Regions from separate parts of the Bradyrhizobium sp. USDA 4516 genome, predicted to be linked through region 4. Evidence: riboswitches for the same ligand, from Rfam matches in the RefSeq annotation. Region 4 holds a riboswitch; each other region holds the start of a gene.
What was found. Region 4 has a riboswitch for cobalamin ahead of ACVI1L_RS09050 (TonB-dependent receptor). Riboswitches for the same ligand answer to the same signal wherever they lie in the genome.
Positions count from the first base shown of each region.

Region 1: linked by a shared signal. The riboswitch ahead of ACVI1L_RS11035 (TonB-dependent receptor) and the one ahead of ACVI1L_RS09050 (TonB-dependent receptor) in region 4 are both predicted to bind cobalamin.
Region 2: linked by a shared signal. The riboswitch ahead of ACVI1L_RS22940 (ribonucleotide reductase N-terminal alpha domain-containing protein) and the one ahead of ACVI1L_RS09050 (TonB-dependent receptor) in region 4 are both predicted to bind cobalamin.
Region 3: linked by a shared signal. The riboswitch ahead of ACVI1L_RS25370 (HoxN/HupN/NixA family nickel/cobalt transporter) and the one ahead of ACVI1L_RS09050 (TonB-dependent receptor) in region 4 are both predicted to bind cobalamin.

Region 1 is NZ_JBSRXT010000001.1:2,360,911-2,364,629, forward strand. It holds gene ACVI1L_RS11025 (ABC transporter ATP-binding protein) at 1-687, opposite strand, end outside; gene ACVI1L_RS11030 (FecCD family ABC transporter permease) at 684-1,727, opposite strand; cobalamin riboswitch at 1,840-2,037, shown strand; gene ACVI1L_RS11035 (TonB-dependent receptor) at 2,147-3,719, shown strand, end outside.
Region 2 is NZ_JBSRXT010000001.1:4,949,015-4,952,733, reverse strand. It holds partial or broken gene ACVI1L_RS22945 (IS5 family transposase) at 1-246, opposite strand, end outside; gene ACVI1L_RS22940 (ribonucleotide reductase N-terminal alpha domain-containing protein) at 288-1,526, opposite strand; cobalamin riboswitch at 1,623-1,838, opposite strand; gene ACVI1L_RS22935 (SPASM domain-containing protein) at 3,213-3,719, shown strand, end outside.
Region 3 is NZ_JBSRXT010000001.1:5,547,664-5,551,382, forward strand. It holds gene cysN (sulfate adenylyltransferase subunit CysN) at 1-804, shown strand, start outside; gene ACVI1L_RS25365 (hypothetical protein) at 914-1,111, shown strand; cobalamin riboswitch at 1,303-1,502, shown strand; gene ACVI1L_RS25370 (HoxN/HupN/NixA family nickel/cobalt transporter) at 1,907-2,320, shown strand; gene ACVI1L_RS25375 (HoxN/HupN/NixA family nickel/cobalt transporter) at 2,314-2,958, shown strand.
Region 4 is NZ_JBSRXT010000001.1:1,926,649-1,930,367, reverse strand. It holds gene ACVI1L_RS09060 (amidohydrolase family protein) at 1-127, shown strand, start outside; gene ACVI1L_RS09055 (CobW family GTP-binding protein) at 129-1,058, shown strand; cobalamin riboswitch at 1,287-1,481, shown strand; gene ACVI1L_RS09050 (TonB-dependent receptor) at 1,587-3,719, shown strand, end outside.

The DNA of each region.
Region 1 (3,719 bases), 430 kb from region 4:
CTCCGACAATGCCTCGACGGGCGCGCCCTGCGCGGCCAGCCGCCCTTCCGACAGCACCAGCACGTGATCGGCGAAGCGCGCGGCAAGTCCCAGGTCATGCGTCACCACGATCACCAGCACGCCGCTGTCGGCGACATTGCGCAGCTTCTGCATCACGTCGATCTGGTGGCGCGGATCGAGCGAGGCGGTCGGCTCGTCGGCGAGAATCACCGGCGCCTCCACCGCGAGCACCCGTGCCAGTGCGACGCGGCTGCGCTCGCCGCCGGAGAGTTCGGTGACGCGGCGATCGCTGAATTCGGTGACGTCAACCGCCTGCATGGCGCGCAGCACCGCCTCCATATCCGTCTGCGACAGCCGCGCCGGATCGGTCGCGCCGTGCGGATAGCGGCCGAGCGCGACGATGTCGCGCGCCGGCAGCGGCCAGTGCACCATGTGCCCCTGCGGCAGGTAGGCAAAACGTTTCGCACGCTCGCGCAGCGGCAGCGACGCCAGCGGATCGCCGCCGATCCGGATCTCGCCGCCCGACGGAATCAGCCCGGAGAGTGCGCGCAGCAGCGTGGTCTTGCCGGCGCCGTTCGGCCCGACCAGCGCGACCAGATGGCCCGATGGCAACGACAGCGAGACATCGTGCAGCACCTTGCGGCTGCCGAGCGAGGCATTGAGAGCGGCGGCGGAGAGCAGCGTCATGCCACGCCTCCGCCGAGCGCGCGGCGTTCGCGCATGATCAGATAGAGGAAGAACGGCACGCCGATGATCGAGGTCAGCACGCCGACCTTGATGTCGGAGGTCGAGGGGATGATGCGCACCGCGATGTCGGCCGCGAGCAGCAACGCCGAGCCGGTGAGCGCACTGGGCACCAAGAGCCGCGCCGGATCGTGACCGATCACGGGACGCATCAGATGCGGCGCGACGAGGCCGATGAAACCGATCGTGCCGGTGACTGCGACCGCGCCGCCGACGCCAAGCGCCACGCCCGTGATCACGAAGAGCCGCAACCGCCCGACGTCGACGCCGAGGCTCTGCGCCGCCTCCTCGCCAAGCGTCAGCGCGCGGAAGGCGCTCGCCTGGCTGAGCAGGATGGCGGCGCCCGCGACGATGAAGGGCAGCGCCAGCGCCACGTGCTGGAAGCTGCGGTCCTCCAGCGAGCCGAGCAGCCAGAACGCGATCTCCAGCACCACAAACGGATTGCTCGAGAGATTCATCACCAGTGCGGTCGCGGCTCCCGCAAAGCTCGAGATCGCGAGCCCAGCGAGGATCAGGATCAACAGCCCGGCATTGCGGCCGGCGATCGCAAGCAGCGCGAACACCGAGCCGAACGCGGCGATGATCGCCACCACCGGCAGCGCGTAGGAGCGCACATCGGCGAGGCCCAGCGCGATCACCAGCACCGCGCCGAACGCCGCCGATTGCGGCGCGCCGAACAGCGACGGCGAGGCCAGCGGATTGCGCAGCAGCCCTTGCAGCGCCGCACCGGACAGCCCGAGAATGCCGCCGATCGCAAATGCCAGGATGGTGCGCGGCAGGCGGATCTCGCGCACGATCACCTGCGCCACATCGCTGCTGCCGCCGAACAGCGCCTCGACCACCGCGAGCGGCGACAGCCGCACCGGCCCGATGCCGAGCGAGAGCACACACAACAGGACCACGAGCGCGAGCAGCGCCGCCGTGGCGCCCCACCGGCGCCGCGCCGCGACCTCGGCCGCCAAGGCAAAATCCTGCACGCTCATCGGATCCATGCTCTTACAGCGATCGCCGTGGCAGACAAGCGACACTCGACAAAAACCGTGGCCGCGCGGCCGCCGCCCGACTTCCGCCGGATTGACTTTGCTACCCGGCCGAACCCTAGATGAACATGACGGTTCTTTCATGAGATGAAAAGGGAATGCGGTACGGGGAAACTTCCCCAACGCCGCGGCTGCCCCCGCAACTGTATGCGGTGAATCCTTCGTCACAGGCCACTGGGAATCTCGGTCCTGGGAAGGCGACGAAGGGTAACGACCCGCGAGCCAGGAGACCTGCCGTCAGCCGTGGTCACACGCGATGCTGCCGGTCGGGGAGTACAGGCATGAGCTTCACCTGATGCTGTGAGCACGATGGTGAGACTGGTTCGCGGTGACGTGCCACTGACGTTGCCGAGGCCTTGCTTATGTTCTCCTTCCCTTTCCATCGGCGGCGCCGCGCGCTTCTGCTCGCGTCGACGATGATCGCGCCGGCGATCCTTGTCTCCGCAGCGCGGGCGCAGGAGGCACCCGCTCCCGATCAGCTGCCGGCGATCGAAGTCACCAAGCCGGGCGACCAGAACGTCACGCGCGCCAGGCCGGCCGCTGACGAAGCGCCGGCGCCGCGACGCCCGGCGCCGGGCACCTCGCAAGGCAACAATACAGGCAGCGGAGCCGGATCGGGCACGACAGGGACCGGCGTGGCCACCGGAACGGGCGGCACCGGCGGCCGCCAGTTCGCCGGCATTGTCGGCTCCTCCTCGGCCGTGATCACCGCCGACGACATCGCGCATTCGCCGGTGCAGTCGTTGCCCGAGATCCTCGCGCAGGTGCCGGGCGTGCAGCTGCAAACGCCCTATGGCGGACCGAACGGCGCCAAGACGTCGGTCGACCTGCGCGGCTTCGGCGCATTCGCGACCGACAATACCCTTTTCCTGCTCAACGGCCGCCGCCTCAACGACGTCGACAAGGCCGGCTTCGACCTCACCACGATTCCGCTCGATTCGATCGAGCGCATCGAGATCACGCGCGGCAACAGCGGCGCGGTGCTCTACGGCGACAACGCGGTGGGCGGCGTCGTCAACATCATCACCAAGACCGGCGTCGGCGGCCCGCCGACGACGATGCGGGCCGAGGCCGGAGTTGGCTCGTTCAACACCCGCATGGCCGCGGTCTCCGCGGCGCTCAATTCCGGCCCGTGGTCCACCTCGTTCTACGGCAACGGCATCAAGTCGGACGGCTACCGCGTCAACAATGCGCTCGACCAGCGCAACGCCGTCGGCAACATCAACTACACGACGCCTGATCTCACCGCCTTCCTGACCGTCACCGGCAGCGACCAGAAGCTCGGCCTACCCGGCGGACGGCTGGTCGATCCGTCGATCGGCGTGAACGAGCTGCTCACCGATCGCCGCGGCGCCGCGACGCCCTTCGACTATGCCAACCAGCAGACCGCCAGCGTCACCGCCGGCTTCACCAAGACGCTGATGAACGGCGTCGACCTCATCGTCGACGGCGGCTGGCGGCAGCGCGAGACGCAGAGCGGCTTCTTCGGCACGGTGCCGACCATCAGCTTCGCCTCGACCTACAATGACGCCGCGCTGCAGACCTGGTCGCTGACGCCGCGGCTCAGCGTCAAGAATGTGATGCTGGGCGTGCCGTCGACGATCCTGACCGGCATCGACTATTACGATTCGAGCTTCCGCGAGGCGCGCGGCGCCTATCAGGGCGTCGACCCGTTCCACATCTACAATATCGAGCAGCAGAGCGTGGCCGGCTACTGGCAGCACACGATCGGCGTGCTGCCGACGACCGACTTCGCCTACGGCGCGCGCGTGCAGAACACCAGCATCTCGGCGCGCGATCGCTACGACCCGAATGCGCCATTCGCATTCGACACCCAGGCGGCACCGCTCGACAGCAACGAGACGCAATACGCGCTGCATGTCGGCATCGAGCATCGCCTGACCGACACCTTCTCGGTGTTCGGCCGCGCGGCAC
Region 2 (3,719 bases), 3.0 Mb from region 4:
GAACACGCACTCCCAGACGCCGGCATGGCACCAGCGGCTGAAGCGCTGATGCACCGTTTTCCACTTGCCGTACCGTTCCGGCAGGTCGCTCCAGTGTGCGCCCGATCGCAAAACCCACAAACATCCGTTGACGAACAGTCGATTGTCCGCAGCCGTACGTCCCGGGTCGCCAGCTTTCCCCGGCAGCAGTGGCGCAATCCTCGCCCATTGCGCCTCCGTCAGCTCATATCGTTTCGCCGCCACCATCTGCTCCGTGTCTCGAATCACGGAACTCTATGAATCAGCGATCAAACCGCTTGGGAATCCTGAATGTCGATCGGTCCTAGGCCGACGGAGCGCTCGCGTAGGGCAGCATAGCGGGCACGCCTCATGCCCTCCGGCGCCACCGTGATGAAGTGGGTGAGCACGTTGTCAAGGAAACGCATGATGTCTTCGATGAAGCCCGGCTCCTCGCTCCACCGGTCCCATGTCTCGAGATTGAGCGATGAGAGACAGCACACCGCGGTGCGCTCCTCGTCGCGATGATCGATGCCGGTCGGCAGGGTAATTTCGCTGCACAAATTGGAGGTCGAGACCTTGAGGCCGAGGTCGCGCTGGTGCTTGGGAAGGGCGCGGTTCACGGTGTCGATGAACAAGAGATAAGGCTCGCCGGTCTGCAGCCGGTTCTCGAGGATACGTTGCCACAGCTGGCGAGCGTCGATCTCGCGAACCATTTCGCTGGTCTTTGGACTGCGAAGCGCGAACGCTGTCCCGGCTCGCACGGCATGCATAAATTCGTCAGTAACGTTGATGCCGTGATGCAGGTTGAGGCTCTTACGATTGAAGTCGCCGGACGACTTCCGGATCTCAAGGAACTCCTCTATCTCGGGATGTTGGACATCGAGATAGACTGCCGCCGAGCCGCGCCGCAACGAGCCTTGACTGATCGCCAGCGTCAGGCCGTCCATGACGTGGATAAACGGGATGATGCCCGAGGTGACACCGCCCTTAACCTTCTCGCCGATCGAGCGAACATTCCCCCAGTAGGTACCGATGCCGCCGCCGTTGGAGGCAAGCCAGACGTTCTCGTTCCAGGCGCCGACAATACCTTCGAGCGAATCCGAGACCGAATTGAGGAAGCATGAAATGGGTAGACCACGCAAGCTGCCGCCATTCGAGAGCACCGGCGTCGCCGGCATGAACCACAGTCGGGACATTGCATCATATAGACGCTGAGCATGTGCGACATCGTCCGCAAACGCGCACGATACCCGCGCAAACATGTCCTGGACGCCTTCGCCCGCGAGCAGATAACGGTCGGTCAATGTCAGCTTGCCGAACGATGTCAGGAGGCTGTCGCGCGATCGATCAAGTGCAAGGTCGGACGGCTTTGGAGCTGGCGCGAGGGGACGCGGCAGCGGGGCCAGCGATGGAGGCGGCGCAACAGACCGCTGAAGCGGGGCAAGCGCTGCCTGTGCTTGCGCTGCCCGCACACTGGATGGTGTAACGAGATGACCCTGCTGATCGAAATCAAAAGACGGCGACATCGGCAACCCCGCGATGTTTGGAGCCGGGGCCACGGACGACTTGCAGGAGACAAACGTCCCTCAGTGCAAGCGCTCCACCGGGGCACCCCGCCCGAGGACGTTTGTTCTGTCGCGGCAGGTCTCCTGGCTTGCGGGTCGCTGCGGCTGTCGACCTTCCCGGCGCGTTTCTGCGCCAGTGGCCCATGATGACAACCGCTCACCGCTTACAGTTGCGGGGGCAGCCCCGGAGTAGCCGTTCGGCGCACCGGGTTCCCTCTTAGCTTCCTGTCCTACAAGATAAAGGATGGAAGAACCATGACAGATCTACATCTAGGCGTCACTTGCCGAGATTCGTCAAGTCTCGTTTGGGGTACATCAAGTCAGAAGAGGACACCGCGAAGTCAATGAATGGAGTGGCCGACGCCGAGCACCGGTATGTTCCGCTATCCATATACGTCCACCTGTGGCTGTTCAGGCAAATCAATCCAGAAATCCGGCCGACCATTCATCAGTCTATGCTGATCTGGAACGTAGATCCTACCAAAGGCTCTGAGACCGTTTTTTCCGTTCCGATGAGTATGAGCGGATCTTCAGCTCAAGATCTTCGAAGCTATCAGCGTCAACGATCCAGATGAAATCGTGTCTAAGGCGCTGGAAAGCTATCATGGACGTAGCCGACGCAGTCAGCTCCTCGACGCACGACGCTCCCCGTGCGATCTCGCTGCTCGAACGGCTGACGGCCCTGAAGAACACGAAAGCTCATCGAGCTCGCAGCGGCTAAGCCGCTGTAAGCGCGACGAAACCGGCTCCCTTCGTGAATTTACCGTCGGCGCAAGCCTTGTCTCACAATGAAGGAGCAAGTCCGCGGCGGCGCGTCCCACCGGGATCGCCTTGTCAATATCTTTCTAGCCAGTATAGCTGCTGTTCGGCGCGCATAGCAGATCGATTTGGTCGCGGCGCATCTAGGTCGCCGCCCTTCTGATCAATTCGGCACGTGCCCGGTGCATGTTTGTAGCGAACCAATTGTCTGGCCCATTCTCGCGATCTGCCGATAAAGGCTTCGCCTACTGTTCGGTGCCCAAAGAAGCCAGGTTGGTCCTACTTACTCGGCCGCGTCCATCAGGATTTCCGGATCGTCGCGCCTCTCATCGCGTCCCAGAGCAATCTTCGCAACACGCGAAAGCCTCCAGGGCCATGCTGGATCACGCCCGACGCGCTTGAATCGTACCCGACGTCATGTTGCAGGATTCGGCGCAAGCCACGACTGTTTGGCAAACAAGCTTGGCATTTCGGACGCGATCGGAACAACGTATGTCGCCTCTGGGCGGTCCCATGTCGGCGATTGACTGCGCGGTCCGGCGACACGGAGATGATGTGGTCCTCAGGATCGAGCACCTCCCGGAGCCCTATTTGCGGCTCTCCTCGACAACATCAAGAGCTGTCGAGCTGACGTGTTTCTGGAGGAAAGGAGGATGCTAGGCGCAGACATGGTGGTAGGCGGCAATCGACACCCAGAGAGAGGAGCGCCGGACTGGTCCTCCTGTACCCTGTTGTCGAAACCAGCGTGGCAAGGCACGGGCTTCATTCAAGGCATCTCGCCCAACGTCCAAACTCCGGTTGCGATCGTTTCAGGCAAGGCGCGACGCCGCGTTAGCTGCGCTCGATCTGCGGCAATTGCCTGCTCCGGCACCTGAAAGGACCAGATACATGACGGCATACCCTAGGGTCTTACAAGAGTTGCGTGTGGTTGAGCCCGGCCATCGGGTATTGGAGATAACCACGACCACCGGCTGCATCGTCAGATGTTCTTATTGCTCCCAGGACAAGTTTGCAGATCGCCAAAGGCCCGTATCCCAAGCCAAGCATCTGGGTGTTCAGGATTTCAAGCAATGTCTCTCACGCGTACCGACAGCTACTGGCATTAGTTTTTCCGGATATTCGGAACCCTGGTTGCATCCGCATTGCAGCACGATGGTTGAGCATGCTTACGCACGCGGCCACGACGTCCGGATCTTCACGACCCTTGTTGGAATGAACGGGACTGACGTTCGACGCCTGCAAATGCTCCGGTTCAAGACTTTCGTCGTGCACGTTCCCGACGACGGCACTTATATGAACAGCCGCCTCGTCGGAAAAAACTACATCAATGTCATGCGCCGACTGATTGAGGCAAACATTCCCTCGATTCAATTTGTGATCCTGGGTAAAATCCAT
Region 3 (3,719 bases), 3.6 Mb from region 4:
ATCGATGTCAATACATGTGAGCACCTGGCTGCCGAGACGCTTTCTCTCAATGAGATCGCGTTCTGCAATGTTGCGACCGCACTGCCCGCCGCATTCGATCCTTACGACGTCAATCGGAAAACCGGATCGTTTATCGTCATTGATCGTTATACCAATCGTACGGTTGGCGCCGGTATGATTGCGTTTCCGCTGCGGCGGGCCACCAATGTTCCCTGGCAGGCGCTTTCGGTGGGCAGGAGTGAGCGCGCCGCGCTCAAGGATCAGAAGCCTTGCGTCGTCTGGTTCACCGGTCTGTCTGGCGCGGGAAAGTCGACGATCGCCAACATGGTTGATCAGAAGCTGCTCGCAATGTCGCGACATGCCATGCTGCTAGATGGTGACGACCTCCGGAACGGATTGAACGCGGACCTAGGCTTCTCGAAGGCTGAGCGGGAGGAGAACATTCGGCGCGTCGGACACGTTGCCAAGTTGATGCTGGACAGCGGCTTGATCGTGATCTGCTCGTTCATCTCCCCCTACAGGTCCGAGCGAGATATGGTTCGCAGCCTGATTGGCAAGGACGAGTTCATCGAAGTCTTTGTCGATACGCCAATCGAGGAATGCGCAAGGCGGGATCCAAAAGGTCTCTACTCAAAGGCTAAAGCCGGTGAGATCAAGAACTTCACAGGCATCGATGCGTCCTACGAAGCGCCGATAAGGCCGGAAATTCATCTCAGGACGATGGAGCAGGCCCCAGAGCAAGCAGCGGAAGCCGTCGTCGGCGCCGTGATGGCGCGCGCACTCCTCTGCGATGAGCGGCGATAAACCTGTCGCTTCTTCCTCGCGGATGCCGCTTACCTGCCTACTGGTCTGGCGATGGCGACTCGGGTTAACTGGGAGCATCGATCGGATTCGCCGATGCTAAAGGATTAAGATGGTTGCATCCACTCGTCGATTGCCCGCTTCCGGTTATGTGCTCGAAGTCGACGGTCAATTGAAAACCGAATTCGCGACAAGAGACGGCGCCTGGGCAGGAGCGCAAGAGCTTAAGAAGCGCCGTCCCATGCTCCAGGTCCGGGTCTATGACGCCATGACCAAGGACAGAGAGGAAGTCAGCCTTCCAGTCGCCTGAGTGTTTCAACCGCAGTGTGTCTGCGCGAGCGGCGAGCGCCGCGCCGAGTTCTTGAGCAACAGAGCCGCAGTGTCTTGACGCCTTCGATCTCGTCCGCAATCCGAGGTTGAGGAGCAAAGTTACCGCTTTTTCCTGAGCTGCGGTGTCGCACGAAGTTCGCCAACGATTACTTGACACGCCCTCTGAAGCCATTTCGCTTTGTCATCGGTAGTGTTCGAAAGGCTATTCAAGGGCGTTCGGCGGGTCCTGCCTGGCCCATGCCGGAGCTGTCCGACGCAACTGTAAGCGGCGAGGCGATGACCATTTCGTGCCACTGGGATTCGCGATCCTGAGAAGGTGGCCAAGAGCCGCGAACTCCAGCCAGGAAACCTGCTACCAGCCGTTGCCGTGCGCAAATGCGTCGGACGGGGTGCTCTGAGGCATTGGTTGGCCCGTTAAACTCGACTACGGCTCAGATCGAGGTTGCAACGTCAATGCGGCGGCGCAATCGCGCGACAACGAGCTGACGGCAGGATAGAAGCCGCACGAAGCGGTCCAGCACGTTAGCCCAGCAGAGCGGCACGAAAACTGCACCGCGAAGGGGGACCAGCCCTGAGAAGTAGGAAATGCCACTCAACTCCACTGCCGTTGCGACCAGCGCAATTGTCTCGTGCCGCGAATGGGCATGATCATCGGACGCTGTATCCGTCGGTTCGTCTTCAGCCTGGCCGGACCGGCTTTGGCGTGCGCGGCGCTTATGCAAAGAGGGACGTTCGTGATCAAACTCATGCTTAGATGCGCTGCCGAAGCAAGATCATGTTCACATATCCAAAGCTTGCCATAGACGACGCATCGGCTGCCTCGCGGAGTCGAATCATCTCGCTCTATGCCTTCTTGTTGGCCATCAATTGCTTCGCCTGGACCTGGGCCATCGTGGCGCTGTCCGAGCGGCCGACGCTGCTGGCGACAGCAGTGCTGGCCTATGTGCTCGGCCTTCGGCACGTCGTCGATGCTGATCATATCGCGACCATCGACAATGTTGTTCGCAAGCTGATGCAGGATGGCCGACATCCCCTCGCGGTCGGACTTTTCTTCGCCTTTGGCCATTCCTTGTCGGTTGGAGTGGCGGTCGCCGCGATTGCAGCTGCAGCGCTCGCGCTGCAAAGCGGTTTCCAGGAGTTTCGCTTGGCAGTACCATCGGCACCGGTGCATCGGCCTTCTTCTTGCTGACGATTGCCGCCATCAACCTTGTGATCCTACGGGATGTCTGGCGGAGCTTTCAGCGTGCGCGGCGTGGCGAACACGTCCGAGAGCATGAGTTCGATCTGCTTCTGTCCGGTCGTGGCTTGCTGTCCCGACTCTTGCGCCCGCTGTTTCGCATGGTGACGGCGAGCTGGCAGATGTTCGCGATCGGTCTGTTTTTCGGCCTCGGATTCGATACCGCGACGGAAATCAGCCTTTTCACCGTCGCAGCCGGGCAGGTTTCGGGAGGGCTGGACTTCAGTACGGTGATGATATTTCCGGCTCTCTTCACCGCAGGCATGATGCTCGTCGATACGACCGACAGCGTCTTGATGGTCGGCGCGTATGGCTGGGCTTTCCTCAATCCGATCCGCAAGATCTGGTACAATCTGACCATTACGGCCATCTCAGTCGTCGTGGCGCTGCTGATCGGCGGCATTGAGGCACTCGGCCTGCTCGCCAACAAATTGGCGCTTGAAGGCACTTTCTGGAGCGCGGTGGACGATCTCAACGGGAGCTTCGCCAATTTCGGCTATCTGGTGGTCGGCATCTTCCTGGTCAGTTGGGCGCTGTCATTTGCGATCTATCGCTGGCAAGGACTCGAAGAGCCGCTCAAGCCGGGGTGAGCTCATACAACCAGATGAGCTTCGGGGCGCGGAAGCTTGCAGGCTTATGCGCGCCCGATGCGCGAAAGCATCTCGGTCGACGAGTCCCCGCTCGTTGTGATATGGCACGGGAGCTCCTGCATGATTCATCTCTTCTGTCTCGGGCTTGACAGTTTTGTGGGAACAGGATTGTCGCCACAAGCGGGGCTAAACTGAGCCGCACCAGGTCTGGCGGATGCCATTTGGCTTAACGAATGACATAGCCATTCCGCATGGTTGATAGCAGAGATCATGACTGATGGCTCCGGAGCGCAGGGGTACCGGTACAAACGACATCAGACGGAGGCGCGTTCCAAAGCACAGCAAAGTGGACGGTTGGATCGCGACGGTCGTCATCGTGAAAATGGCTACGACAAACGGCTTCACGCACACAAGCTGCGTGACTGGTGTCGCCGGCGCGACCGAGGCCGTGGGCTGACCAAGAAGGCGGGCGAGCCAATGCCGCAATCTTCAGCTGTACAATGCAAGAGGGCAACTGCGACGGTCCGCGTTCGGCCGACGCGACTATCGTTGCACATGATGGACAAGATCGAGCTAATTATCGCCCGTCTTCGGCGTCATTAGCTCCGTGCGTCTGACATCGAACAATGTCGGGTTCAATACCACCGGTCCAAAAGCGACGTCGAAAATAACCGATTGCAGGCGTTCAAAACTGCATTTGCGCTCCATGGCCAAGCGCGGTTAGTCCCGGCGCTCCACTGGTTCGCTGTGTCCGCAATCGT
Region 4 (3,719 bases):
GATGAATCGTCCGGCGGAGGGCGTGCGGCATCTCGTGGTCAGCGGCCAGCCGCTGATCAGCGATGGTGTGCTCGATGTCGCGGCGCGTCCCGGCCGGCCGGTGCGCCGGCCTATCACGGGGGGCTGAGGTGCCGGTCCCGATCCTGCTGGTCGCGGGCTTCCTCGGGGCGGGCAAGACCACGGTCGTCAACCATCTGCTGGCGCATGCGCAAGGGCGGCGCATCGCCGCCGTGGTCAACGATTTCGGTGCGATCAATATCGACGCCGAGCTGATCGCCGGCGCCAGCGACGGCGTGGTCAGCCTGAGCAATGGCTGCATCTGCTGCACGCTGGAGGGCGACCTGCTGCGCACGCTCGCCACGTTGCTGCGGCGTGATCCGCGTCCCGAATTCATCGTGATCGAGACCAGCGGGATCGCCGATCCCGCCGACATCGTGCGCAACCTGATGGATCCCGTGATCTGGAAGGAGGCGCCGCTGGAGACCGTGCTGTGCGTGGTCGACGCGACGCAGCCTGCGGCGATGCTGAACGATGCGCTGCTGCGCTCGCAGCTCCGGGCGGCGGATGTGGTGGCGCTGAGCAAGGTCGATCTGACTGACGCCGCTGCGTGCGCCGCGATCCGCGACGCCGTGCGCGCGGTGCGTCCGGCGGCCGTGGTGGTCGATGCCTTGCATGGCGAGGTGCCGGCCGCGCTGCTGTTCCCAGCGGACCTCGATCATGTGTCGGCGCCGCGCGAGACCGCGCCGCGACGGCCGTCGTCCGATCGCTTCGACACGCTGAGCTGGACCTCGGAGCGGCCCGTCGTGCTGCCGCGCTTGCAGCAGGCGATCGGCAGACTGGCGCCGAAGCTGGCGCGGGCGAAGGGATTGTTCGAGACGGTGGAGCAGCCCGGGCGGCTGACCGTGCTTCAACTCGCCGGCGGCCGGGCGACCCTGGCTGCGGGCGGCGTGCCGTCGCCCGGCGTGCCGCGCACGCGCATCGTGTTCATCGCCGAGATGGGTGCGCTGTCGCGCGCGGAGATTGATGAGGTGATGCAGGGATGCGTCGAGGCTCAGTGACGCGAACCTACGTTTCCCGTCATCCTGAGGAGCCGCGAAGCGGCGTCTCGAAGGATGAATCGGCCGCCAGCCGGGCCGTGCATCCTTCGAGACGCGCGTGCCCCGCTCCTCAGGATGACGGGTTGCCTTTCGGCGTCAGCCCTCGACGTCGCTGTGTCATCGCCGCCGCAGCATCTCGCAAAGCATGTGTGCGACAATCGCATCGAATTGACAGCCTTGCCGGCACCACCTATCGTTTTTGCCGACGGTTCCCTTCGGGGATCAAAAGGGAATGCGGTGCGAGGGTAACCCCAATGCCGCAGCTGTCCCCGCAACTGTAAACGGCGAGCCTTTCGTCAATTTGCCACTGGGCCAGCGGCCCGGGAAGGCGTCGACAGGCGATGACCCGTGAGCCAGGAGACCTGCCGTCAGTCGTGGTCATACGCGAGCACATCGGGCGGGGGCGTCCTGGTGGGATCGGAGCACTGCCTTTTCGGCAATGCGCCATCCGCGTTCGCGGTGACGTGCCACGTTACCGCGAGTCCTTTCATGTCTCCGTCCTCTCCCGTTGCGCGCAAATGGCGCCTCGGTCTCGTCTGCTCCCTGTCATCGCTGTTGCCGGCCGAAGGCTCGGCACAAACACCGCCACCAACCAGGCTCGATCCGATCGAGGTCGCGCCTTCCGCTGTGGCAAGGCCGAAGCCCGCGGCGCGAAGCCGTGCCGTGGCCGCCGCGGCGCGGCCGAGGCCCGCGACGATCGCAACAACCGGCAACACGCCGCGCGTCGCAGCGTCGGGCGTACGGGGATCGGCATCGCCGACGCTCAATGCCACCACGCAGGGCGGCACCGGCAGTCGTCTCAACCTGACGCCGCTGCAGACACCGGCCAGCGTCGAGATCATCACGGCGCAGACCATCGCTGAACGCGGCCAGCATAATGTGCTCGATGCCGTCACCCAGGACGCGGCCGGGTTCGTCGCAACGCCGGCGCCAGGCAATGGCGGCCTGTCGTTCAGCACCCGCGGCTTTGCCGGCAGCAACTCGGTGATGACGCTGTATGACGGCACGCGCTTCTATATCGGCTCCGGCACGCTGACGTTCCCCTACGACACCTGGTCGACGCAGCGCATCGAAGTGCTGCGCGGCCCGGCCTCGGTGCTGTACGGCGAAGGCGCGATCGGCGGCGTCATCAACGTGATTCCGAAGAAGCCGCAGAGCACGCCCTATAACGAGGCCGAGGTTTCGCTCGACAGCAACATGACGCGGCGGCTCTCGGTGGACAGCACCGGTCCGATCAATCCCAATGTGTCGTACCGCATCAACGCCACCGGCAACATGTCGGACAGCTGGGTCGATCGCGACAAGACCTCGAACGCGGTGGTCTCCGCTGCCGTGCGGGTGCAGGCGTCGGACAATCTCGCCTTCACGCTCTCGGAAGATTACGGCGATCGCAGCCCGTCGCGCTATTTCGGCACGCCGCTGATCAACGGCGCGATCCAGGACGCGCTGCGCTTCAAGAACTACAATGCAGCGGACAGCGCGATCCGCTATCAGGACAGCTGGACCCGGTTCAAGACCGAGTGGGACGTCGCCGACGGCATCAAGGTCAACAACACGCTGTATTACCTGACCAGCGAGCGGCACTGGCGCGACATCGAGAACTACACCTGGAATCCGAAGACCCAGCTGATCGATCGCACGAGCTATATCGAGATCTTCCACGACCAGAAGCAGCTCGGCAACCGGATGGATACGACCTTCAGCGGCCACGTGTTCGGCCTTGCGAACCAGGTCGTCGCCGGGTTCGACGTCAACCGGATCGACTTCACCCATACCAACAACTCGCCCTATGGCGGCGCGTCGTCGGTCAATCCTTATGTGTTCGATCCCGGATCGTTCTTCGCCACGACGACGGCGACCACGCCGGGCTTCAACGCGATCGTCAATCAATACGCGCTGTTCGCCGAGGATCGGCTCTCGCTGACCGATCAGTTGTCGCTGGTGACCGGGGTCAGGTATGATCGCCCCGAAGTGGACCGCACCGACTACAAGACGCCGGCAAACAGTTTTGAGACGACGCTATCGGGCACTAGCTGGCGCGCGGGCCTCGTTTACGAGCCGATCAAGAACCTCGCGTTCTATGGCCAGTACGCGGTCGGCGTCGATCCGGTCAGCAATCTGATCTCACTGTCGACCACGCAGAAGACATTCCAGCTTGCGACCGGCAAGCAGACCGAGATCGGGGTCAAGCAGTCGTTCTGGGGCGGCCGCGGCGAGTGGACGCTGGCTGCCTACGAGATCGTCAAGACCGGGCTCACGATTCCCGATCCCGGCAACCCTACCGGCGGCGTGGCATTGCAGATCGGCCAGCAATCATCCCGCGGGGTCGAAGGATCGATCGGGCTCGCGCTGAACGACGGCTGGCGCGTCGACGCCAATCTTGCGCTGTTGCGCGCCAGATACGACAACAACAGCCAGGTGGTCGGCGGCAAGATCGTCAGCTTCAACGGCAATGTCCCGGTCAACGTGCCGCAGCAGGTCTCGAATGTCTGGCTGACCTGGGATTTCGCGCCCAACTGGTCGGTCTATGGCGGCGTGCAGATCGTCGGTGCGATGTACTCCGATCTTGCCAACACCCAGCTGCGTCCGGGCTACAATGTGGTCAATGGCGGCGTCAGGTGG